One region of the Streptomyces sp. NPDC048370 genome, then DNA from elsewhere that is predicted to be linked to it. Evidence: riboswitches for the same ligand, from Rfam matches in the RefSeq annotation. Region 1 holds a riboswitch; each other region holds the start of a gene.
What was found. Region 1 has a riboswitch for cobalamin ahead of cobN (cobaltochelatase subunit CobN). Riboswitches for the same ligand answer to the same signal wherever they lie in the genome.

Region 1 (3,269 bases):
GGCGGCGGTGAGACGCCCGAGGGGCGCGAGCACGGAGAGGGCGGAGGGGCCGAGGACGCCTGGGGAGGGGGGAGGGGCTTGGGGGAGTTCCGGCGCGGGTACGGGCTCCGCCGTCACCTCCGACTCCGCCACGTCCACCTCGTACCCCTCCGGGAGTTCCCGGACCCGCCAGGCCCCGGTCCCGGCCTTCCGCGCGGCGGCCAGGAACCCGCCCGCCACCGCCAGGGCCGCGCCGGGCGCGTCGGAGCTCGCGAGCCGGACGGCTCGCCCGCCGACGTGCAGCTGCGCCTCGCCGCCGTCCACTGCGACCAAGGTCACATCCCCGCCGAGCCCGGCGACGTCACCGCGCCCGTCGTCGAGGACGAAGAGGAATCGGCCGGAAAGTGCCGCCGCCCAGGGCGCGGCGCACAGGAGCGCGTCCAGCTCGCGGGCCCACAACTGCACGTTGGCGGCGCCGAGTCCGTCGAGGCCCGAGGCGGGGGAGGCGACGATGTTGCGGACGCGTTCGTGGGTGGGCGAGGGCAGCAGGCCCGCCTTGGCGAGGAGCGCCGCGAGCTCCGCCCCGCAGTCGTCGGCGAGGCCGCGCAGCTCGGCGTTGCCGCGTGAGGTGATGCTGAGCCGTCCGTCGCCCAGGGTCTCCGTGGCGTCCGCCAGGATCTCGACCTGACGGGACGTCAGACGACCTGCGGGCAGGCGGAGTCGGGCGAGGCGGCCGTCGTCGGCGGAGTGCAGGCGCAGCGCCCCGGGGCACGCGTCGCCACGGTCCCGTATGCGAGGTTCGCCCGGGTCGGGCGTCGGGGGCGGGGTGGGCGGCATGGCGGCGAGCATACCGACGGGCCACCGGGCGGCCACCAGGTGCGATCCGGCCGACGCGGCGACCGAGCCACCGGGCGGAAGCGTGCCGGACGGGGCGGCAGACCCCGGGCGGAAGCGTGCCGGACGCGGCGGCAGACCCCGGGCGGAATCGGGCAGGACGCGGCGGCCGGCCACCGGGCGGAAGCGGGCCTCGCACACCATCCCGCCCACAGCTCGCACCCGATCCGCCCGCAGCTCGCGCACGATCCCGCACGCAGCTCGCGGCCCATCCCGCCCGCAGTGTGATCCGGCCGACTCCGCCACCCGACCCGGCCCGTCGACCTCACGATCTACTATGCAGATCGGCATGGGGTCCCAGGACCCCGGGGAGGAAGCCCGGTGAGAATCCGGCGCGGTCCCGCCACTGTGAGCCAGGTCCCGCGAGGGACCGGGTGAGTCAGGAACTCCTGCCGTCCACACGACCACCCGGGGCGCGGACAACCCCGAGGAAGGCCTGCGCACGCATGCGAATTCTGTTGCTGTCGCACTCCGACACCGACCTGCTCAGCGCCCGCGCGGCCGGCGGTCCGGTCGAGTACCGGTTCGCCAACCCCTCCCGGCTCTCGCCGGACGACCTGCCCGGGCTCCTCGACGGCGCCGACCTCGTCCTCGTACGGCTCCTCGGCGGTCTGCGGGCCTGGGAGGACGGCCTTCAGGCCCTGCGGACGGCGGAGAAGCCGCTGGTCGTGCTCTCCGGCGAACAAGCCCCCGACGCCCAGCTGATGGAGGCCTCCACCGTCCCCGTCGGCGTCGCCACCGAGGCGCACGCCTACCTGGCGCACGGCGGCCCGGCCAACCTGGAGCAGCTCGCCCGGTTCCTCTCCGACACCGTGCTGCTCACCGGCCACGGCTTCGAGGCCCCGGCCGCCGCGCCGACCTGGGGTCCGCTGGAGCGCGAGCCGCGCGTCACGGACGGCCCCGTCGTCGCCGTGCTCTACTACCGCGCCCACCACATGAGCGGGAACACCGCCTTCGTCGGCTCGCTCTGCGAGGCGATCGAGGACGCCGGCGCCCGCGCCATGCCCCTGTACGTCGCGTCCCTTCGCGCCCCCGAGCCGGAGCTGCTCCGCCGCCTGCGCGGTGCCGACGCGATCATCACCACCGTCCTCGCGGCCGGCGGCACCAAGCCCGCCGAGGCGCAGGCCGGCGGCGACGAGGACGCCTGGGACGCGGGCGCGCTCGCCGCCCTCGACGTACCGATCCTGCAGGCGCTCTGCCTGACCGGTTCGCGCGCCGCCTGGGAGGAGAACGACGAGGGGCTCTCGCCGCTGGACGCCGCGAGCCAGGTCGCCGTGCCCGAGTTCGACGGCCGGCTCATCACCGTCCCGTTCTCCTTCAAGGAGATCGACGAGGACGGGCTGCCCGCGTACGTCGCCGACACCGAGCGCGCCGCCCGGGTCGCCGGGATCGCCGTCCGCCACGCGCTCCTGGGGTACATCCCGAACGCCGAGAAGAAGCTCGCCCTGGTCCTCTCCGCGTACCCGACGAAGCACTCCCGGATCGGCAACGCGGTCGGCCTGGACACGCCCGCCTCCGCGGTCGCGCTGCTGCGCCGACTGCGGGAGGAGGGTTACGACTTCGGCCCGGTCGAGGAGATCCCCGGCCTTGTCTCCGGCGACGGCGACGAGCTGATCTACGCCCTGATCGAGGCCGGTGGCCACGACCAGGACTGGCTGACCGAGGAGCAGCTCGCCCGCAACCCGGTCCGCATCCCGGCCGCCGACTACAAGCGCTGGTACGCGACCCTGCCGCAGGAGCTGCGGGAGGCCGTCGAGGAGCACTGGGGCCCGGCACCCGGCGAGATGTTCCTGGACCGGTCCCGCAATCCGGAGGGCGACATCGTCCTCGCCGCCCTGCGGCGCGGGAACCTGCTGATCCTCATCCAGCCGCCGCGCGGCTTCGGCGAGAACCCGATCGCGATCTACCACGACCCCGATCTCCCGCCGTCCCACCACTACTTGGCCGCCTACCGCTGGATCGCGGCGCGCGCCGAGGACGGCGGCTTCGGGGCGGACGCGATGGTCCACCTCGGCAAGCACGGCAACCTGGAGTGGCTGCCGGGCAAGAACGCGGGCCTGTCGGCCGCGTGCGGCCCGGACGCGGCGCTCGGCGACATCCCGCTGGTCTACCCGTTCCTGGTCAACGACCCGGGCGAGGGCACGCAGGCCAAGCGGCGCGTGCACGCGACCCTCGTCGACCACCTGGTGCCGCCGATGGCCCGCGCCGACTCGTACGGCGACATCGCGCGCCTGGAGCAGCTGCTCGACGAGTACGCGCAGATCTCCTCCATGGACCCGTCCAAGCTGCCCGCGATCCGCGCGCAGATCTGGACGCTGATCCAGGCGGCGAAGCTCGACCACGACCTGGGCCTGGAGGACCGCCCGGAGGACGACGGCTTCGACGACTTCCTGCTG
Region 2 (3,269 bases), on a different contig from region 1:
GCCAAGGTCCGGCTCGACAAGGAGCGGGAGGCGGAGGACGGCTTCGACGGCTCCTGGGTCGCCCATCCCGGTCTCGTCCCGGTCTGCCGCGAGGTCTTCGACGGCGTGCTCGGCGACCTCCCGGACCAGATCCACCGGACACGGGACGACGTCGAGGTGACCCCGGCGGACCTGCTGTCGGTACGCCGGATCAGCGGACCGCCCACCCCGGAGGGCATCCGCACGAACATCGCGGTCGCCCTGGGCTACTTCGCGGCCTGGATGCGCGGTCAGGGTGCCGTCGCACTCGACGGGCTCATGGAGGACGCGGCGACCGCCGAGATCGCCCGCGTCCAGATCTGGCAGTGGGTACGGCACCGGCTGATCGACCGGGAGACGGTCGTCGGACTCCTCGACGAGGAGCTCGCCGCGCTCGGCGCCGCGTACCCCTGGGCCCCGGTGGAGGAGGTGCGGGCGCTCTTCGAACGGAACGCGCTCAGCGGCGAACTGCCGCTCTTCTTCACCCCGGACGCCTACTCCCGCCACCTCGTGCGCCACGCGGAGCCCCGCTCATGAGCGCCGGGATCACGGGCTCCCAGAGCACGGGTGCCGCGATCGCGGAAGCCGAGAGCACGGGTGCCGCGATCGCCGACGCCGACGAGATCACCCGCGTCGGAGTGGTCGGCGGCGGCCAGATGGGGGCGGGCATCGCGGAGGTCTGCGCGCGGGCCGGACGGCACACGATCGTCTGCGAGACGGACGCCGTGGCCGCCCGGGCCGCGCGGGAGCGGGTGACCGCATCGCTCGACCGCGCGGTTCGGCGGGGCAAGCTGGAGCCGGCCGCCGCGCGGGACGCGCTCGCCCGGATCGTCTTCACCGGCGATCTGGAGGAGCTTGCCGACCGGCAGCTGGTCATCGAGGCCGTCGTCGAGAACGCGGAGGCCAAGACCGAGGTGTTCACCCGCCTCGACAAGATCGTCGAGGACCCGTCGGCCGTCCTGGCGACCAACACCTCCTCGCTCCCGGTGATGCGCCTGGGCATGGCCACGAGCCGCGCCGACCGGGTGGTGGGGCTGCACTTCTTCAACCCCGTGCCGGTGCTGCCGCTGGTGGAGGTCGTGAGCTCGCTGCACACCGCGCCGGACACGGTCGCCCGCGTGGAGCGCTTCGCGACGGACGCGCTGGGCAAGACGGTCGTCCGTTCGCAGGACCGGGCCGGGTTCGTCGTCAACGCGCTGCTCGTGCCCTACCTGCTCTCGGCGATCCGCATGGCCGAGTCCGGCTTCGCCACCGCCGCCGACATCGACGCCGGCATGGAGCTGGGCTGCGCCCACCCGATGGGCCCGCTGAAGCTGGCCGACCTCATCGGTCTCGACACCGTCGCCTCGATCGCGGAGTCGCTCTACGAGGAGTTCAAGGAGCCCCTCTACGCGCCGCCTCCGCTGCTCCAGCGGATGGTGGAGGCGGGTCTCCTTGGCCGCAAGACGGGCCGGGGCTTCCACCCGTACGCAGGCCGGGGCTGAGCCCGGAACCACGGGGCGGACCGACGGGGCGGACCGACGGGCGGACCGGCAAGGTGTCTCACCTCACCATCCGTATGGTGGACATCTCCCGGCACAGCGCTGGACAGCCCCTTAGGGTGGCCGGTGCAGCTGGTTCGCCCCGTCAGCCGGACGGGATGCGTCGTAAGAGGGAACCCGGTGGAAATCCGGGACTGCCCCGCAGCGGTGAGCGGGAACGACCGCCGTCATACGCACTGGACCCGTACGGGTCTGGGAAGCGACGGCCACTAGGTGTCCTCCCCCGTGGAGGACGTGCCCGCGAGTCCGAAGACCTGCCATCTGCCCGCGTACGGACCATGCGTGCGCGGACATTCCGGTGACCTCGAGGGCGGGTCGGCGACCACACCAGACGGAGACCCGCGCGTACGGCGCGAGGTAGGCCGTCCGGTCGGTCACCCCTTCGCGCTCTCGTCCCGTCGCCGGGATCTCAGGGATTCATCTCGCGAAGGAGATCTCCGTGACCACCAAGCCCGCAGCCGCGGCAGCACGGGCCACCGTGTACGGCTACCCCCGTCAGGGGCAGCACCGGGAACTGAAGAAGGCGATCGAGGGGTACTGGAAGGGCCGCGTCACCGCCGACGCCCTCCGGACCACCGCCGCCGAACTGCGCCGCACCCACTGGAGCCGACTCGCCGAGGCGGGCGTCCACGAGGTGCCGACCGGCGACTTCTCCCTCTACGACCACGTCCTGGACACCACCGTGATGGTCGGCGCGATCCCCGCGCGCCACCGGGACGCCGTCTCCGCCGACCCGCTCGACGGCTACTTCGCCATGGCGCGCGGTACGCAGGACGTCGCGCCGCTGGAGATGACCAAGTGGTTCGACACCAACTACCACTATCTGGTCCCCGAGTTGGGTCCGGACACGGTCTTCACGGCCGACTCCTCCAAGCAGGTGGCCGAGCTGACGGAGGCCCTCTCCCTCGGCCTGACCGCCCGCCCGGTCCTCGTCGGCCCCGTGACCTATCTGCTCCTCGCCAAGCCCGCGCCCGGGGTGGCCGCCGACTTCGACCCGCTGACGCTCCTCGACCGGCTGCTGCCGGTGTACGCCGAGGTCCTCGCCGACCTGCGGGCCGCGGGCGCCGAGTGGGTGCAGCTCGACGAGCCCGCGCTGGTCCAGGACCGCACCCCGGCCGAGCTGAACGCCGCCGCCCGCGTCTACCGCGAGCTCGGTGGCCGCACGGACCGGCCCAAGTTGCTGGTCGCCTCGTACTTCGACCGGCTCGGCGAGGCCCTGCCGGTCCTCGCCAAGGCACCGGTCGAGGGGCTCGCGCTCGACTTCACCGGCTCCGCCGGCGCCAACCTGGAGGCGCTCGCGGCTGTCGGCGGGCTGCCCGGCAAGCGCCTGGTCGCCGGCGTGGTCGACGGCCGCAACATCTGGGTCAACGACCTCGCGAAGTCCCTGACGACCCTCGGCACCCTGCTCGGTCTCGCCGACCGGGTCGACGTGGCGGCCTCGTGCTCCCTGCTGCACGTCCCCCTCGACGCCGCCGCCGAGCGGGACATCGACCCGCAGATCCTGCGCTGGCTCGCCTTCGCACGGCAGAAGACCGCCGAGGTCGTCACCCTCGCCAAGGGCCTGTCCCGCGGCACCTCCGCGATCACCGCCGAACTGGCCGCCAACCGGGCCGACCTGGCCTCGCGGGCGGAGTCCCCGCTCACCCGCGACCCGGCCGTGCGCGCCCGTACCGGCGCGGTCTCCGCCGCCGACGCCCGCCGCTCCCAGCC
Region 3 (3,269 bases), on a different contig from region 1:
GGCCGTGCTGGTTCAGGTCGCCGAAGCCGGACCGCTTCCAGCCGCCGAAGGTGTGGTACGCCACCGGCACCGGGATGGGCACGTTGACGCCGACCATGCCGGTGTCGACGCGCCGGGTGAAGTCCCGTGCGGTGTCGCCGTCACGTGTGAAGATCGCCACGCCGTTGCCGTAGAGGTGCTCGCTCGGCAGTCGCAGGGCCTCCTCGTAGTCGGCGGCGCGGACCACGCAGAGCACGGGGCCGAAGATCTCCTCCTGGTAGACGCGCATCTCCGGGGTGACCCGGTCGAAGAGGGAGGCCCCGGCGAAGAAGCCGCCCTCGTGCCCGGGGAGGACGAAGTCGCGTCCGTCGACGACGAGTTCGGCGCCCTCCTCGACCCCGATGCCGACGTACGTACGGACCCGTTCGACTGCGTCCGGGCCGACCATCGGGCCGAAGTCGGCGTCCGGGTCGTCGCTGCGGCCGATCCTCAGCGCGCCGATGCGCTCCTTCAGCCGGGCGACGAGGGCGTCGGCGGTCTCCTCGCCGACGGGGACGGCGACCGAGATGGCCATGCACCGCTCGCCGGCCGAGCCGTACCCGGCGCCGATGAGGGCGTCGACGGCCTGGTCGAGGTCGGCGTCCGGCATCACGATCATGTGGTTCTTGGCGCCGCCGAAGCACTGGGCGCGCTTGCCGTGGGCGGCGGCGGTGGCGTAGACGTGCGCGGCGACGGGGGTGGAGCCGACGAAGCCGAGGGCGGCGACGCGGGGATCGTCGAGGAGGGTGTCGACGGCTTCCCTGCCTCCGTTGACGACGTTGAGCACGCCGGGCGGCAGCCCCGCCTCCAGGAAGAGTTCGGCGAGCCGCAGCGGTACGGACGGGTCGCGTTCGGAGGGCTTGAGGATGAAGGCGTTTCCGCAGGCCAGGGCGGGGGCTGCCTTCCAGAGCGGGATCATCGCGGGGAAGTTGAACGGGGTGATCCCTGCGACGACGCCGAGGGGGGCGCGCAGGGAGTGGACGTCGATGCCGGTCCCGGCGTTGTCGGTGAACTCGCCCTTGAGCAGGTGCGGGATGCCGGCGGCGAACTCCACGACCTCCAGGCCGCGTTGGAGGTCTCCGTGGGCGTCGGCGACGGTCTTGCCGTGCTCGGAGGAGAGCAGCCTGGCCAGGTCGTCCTTCTCCTGCTCGACCAGCTGGAGGAAGCGCAGGAGGACCCGGGCGCGGCGCTGCGGGTTCCAGGCGGCCCAGTCGCGCTGCGCCCGGGCGGCGTCCGCGATGGCGGCCTCGGTCTCGGCCCGGTTGGCCAGCGGCACGCGGGCCTGGACCTCGCCGGTGTTGGGGTCGTACACGTCGCCGTAGGACCCCGAGGTTCCCGGGGTGTGCCTGCCGCCGACGAAGTGGGTCAACTCGCGTACGGGGGTGGTGTCTTGTGCGCGGACCATGAATGCCTGCTCTCGTCAGGTGATCCGGATGGCGCGCCGGAGGACCACCGCGACCGCGCGCACGCCGGGAGGCGTGGGCGGGACGGTGGGGGGTGCGGCGCGAGAGCGCGAATGGCGGAGGCGCCGTCAGGTCCTGACGGGCCTGCGGTGGTGGGATCCTTCTCGACGGACTCCTCGACGGGCGGGAGCCCGTCGGCCGGATCCGCTGGGAGTGTGCGGGCGCACCGATGCCATGCGTGTCAGCTCCATCCTCGTGGACAACACGGAACATCCCGCGGCCGGTATCCTGACTCCCGGATCAGCGCGCGCCGTCCGCCTTCCCGACAGCGGACTGTCAGTGGCGTGCTGCTCGACGGCGTACTCCCCGGTCACAGTGGCGGGACCGCGCCGGAATCACACCGGCTTCCCTGCACCGCGGGCCTTCGCCGCGACTATATAGTTGGACGTCCTAGTAAATCCACCCCCGGGCGGGTGATCACCCGCGGCTCCATCCCTAGAACGGATGCCGTCGGCGCTTCAAGACCTACCCGCAATGGGCAAGGTCACAGCGGTGCCACGACTACCGTTTGAGCGAGCTGACCTAACATCCGAGCATGACTGTCCTTCCCGACGACGGGCTCTCCCTAGCCGCCGAATTCCCCGACGCATCCCGTGAACAGTGGCAGCACCTGGTGGCCGGGGTGCTGCGCAAGTCGGGCAAGGACGTCGAGGGGCCGGCGGCCGAGGACGCCCTGTCCACCGCCCTGGAGGACGCGCTCCGCGTCCGTCCCCTCTATGCCGCCGAGGACACCGCCCCCGAGCCCGGCCTCCCCGGTTTCGCCCCGTTCGTCCGGTCCGGCCGCGCCGAGGGCAACACAGCCGGCGGCTGGGACGTACGCCAGCGACACACGACCCCCGACGCCCCGACGGTCCTCGCCGACCTGGAGAACGGCGTCACCTCGCTCTGGCTGGTGGTCGGCGAGGGCGGCTTCCCCGTCGGGCGTCTGGGCCAGGTCCTGGAAGGCGTCTACCTCGACCTCGCGCCCGTCGTCCTCGACGCGGGCCAGGACGTGGAGGAGGCCGCGCGGGAACTGCTGCGGCTTTACGAGGAGCGGGGCGTCGCCCCGGAGGCGGCGCGCGGCAACCTGGGGGCGGACCCCCTCGGCCTGGAGGCCCGCACGGGCCGGCCGTACGACTTCTCCCCCGCCGCCGGGCTCGCCCGGCGCTGCGTCGAGGAGTACCCGGGCCTGCGGGCCCTGACCGTGGACGCACTGCCGTACCACGAGGCCGGCGGCTCGGCCGCGCAGGAGCTGGGGTGCGCACTCGCGACCGGCGTCACGTACCTGCGGCAGCTCACGGAAGCGGGACTCACGGTCGAACAGGCCCTCGGGCAGCTGGAGTTCCGGTACGCGGCCACCGCCGACCAGTTCCTCACGATCGCCAAGTTCCGTGCCGCGCGCAGGCTCTGGGCCCGGGTGGCCGAGGTCAGCGGGGCGAGCGGCGCGGGCGCGCAGCGCCAGCACGCGGTGACATCCCCGGTGATGATGTCCCGCCGCGACCCCTGGGTGAACATGCTCCGCACCACCGTGGCCACCCTGGCCGCGGGCGTGGGCGGCGCCGACTCCGTCACCGTACTGCCCTTCGACCACGCGCTCGGCATGCCGGACGCGTTCGCGCGGCGCATCGCCCGTAACACCTCGACCATCCTCATCGAGGAGTCGCACCTCGCACGGGTCATCGACCCGGCGGGCGGCTCCTGGTACGTGGAGCGCCTGACGGACGAACTCGCCCACGCGGGCTGGGAGTTCTTCCAGACGATCGAGAGCGCGGGCGGCCAGGCCGCCGCCCTGCGCTCCGGGATGATCGG

Region 2: linked by a shared signal. The riboswitch ahead of metE (5-methyltetrahydropteroyltriglutamate--homocysteine S-methyltransferase) and the one ahead of cobN (cobaltochelatase subunit CobN) in region 1 are both predicted to bind cobalamin.
Region 3: linked by a shared signal. The riboswitch ahead of ACGFYP_RS02625 (CoA-acylating methylmalonate-semialdehyde dehydrogenase) and the one ahead of cobN (cobaltochelatase subunit CobN) in region 1 are both predicted to bind cobalamin.

The regions. Positions count from the first base shown of each region.
Region 1 is NZ_JBICYI010000003.1:410,287-413,555, forward strand. It holds gene ACGFYP_RS09225 (cobalamin biosynthesis protein CobG) at 1-828, opposite strand, end outside; cobalamin riboswitch at 1,144-1,283, shown strand; gene cobN (cobaltochelatase subunit CobN) at 1,320-3,269, shown strand, end outside.
Region 2 is NZ_JBICYI010000001.1:614,172-617,440, forward strand. It holds gene aceB (malate synthase A) at 1-555, shown strand, start outside; gene ACGFYP_RS02595 (3-hydroxybutyryl-CoA dehydrogenase) at 552-1,502, shown strand; cobalamin riboswitch at 1,616-1,836, shown strand; gene metE (5-methyltetrahydropteroyltriglutamate--homocysteine S-methyltransferase) at 1,999-3,269, shown strand, end outside.
Region 3 is NZ_JBICYI010000001.1:622,584-625,852, forward strand. It holds gene ACGFYP_RS02625 (CoA-acylating methylmalonate-semialdehyde dehydrogenase) at 1-1,423, opposite strand, end outside; cobalamin riboswitch at 1,682-1,868, opposite strand; gene ACGFYP_RS02630 (methylmalonyl-CoA mutase family protein) at 2,017-3,269, shown strand, end outside.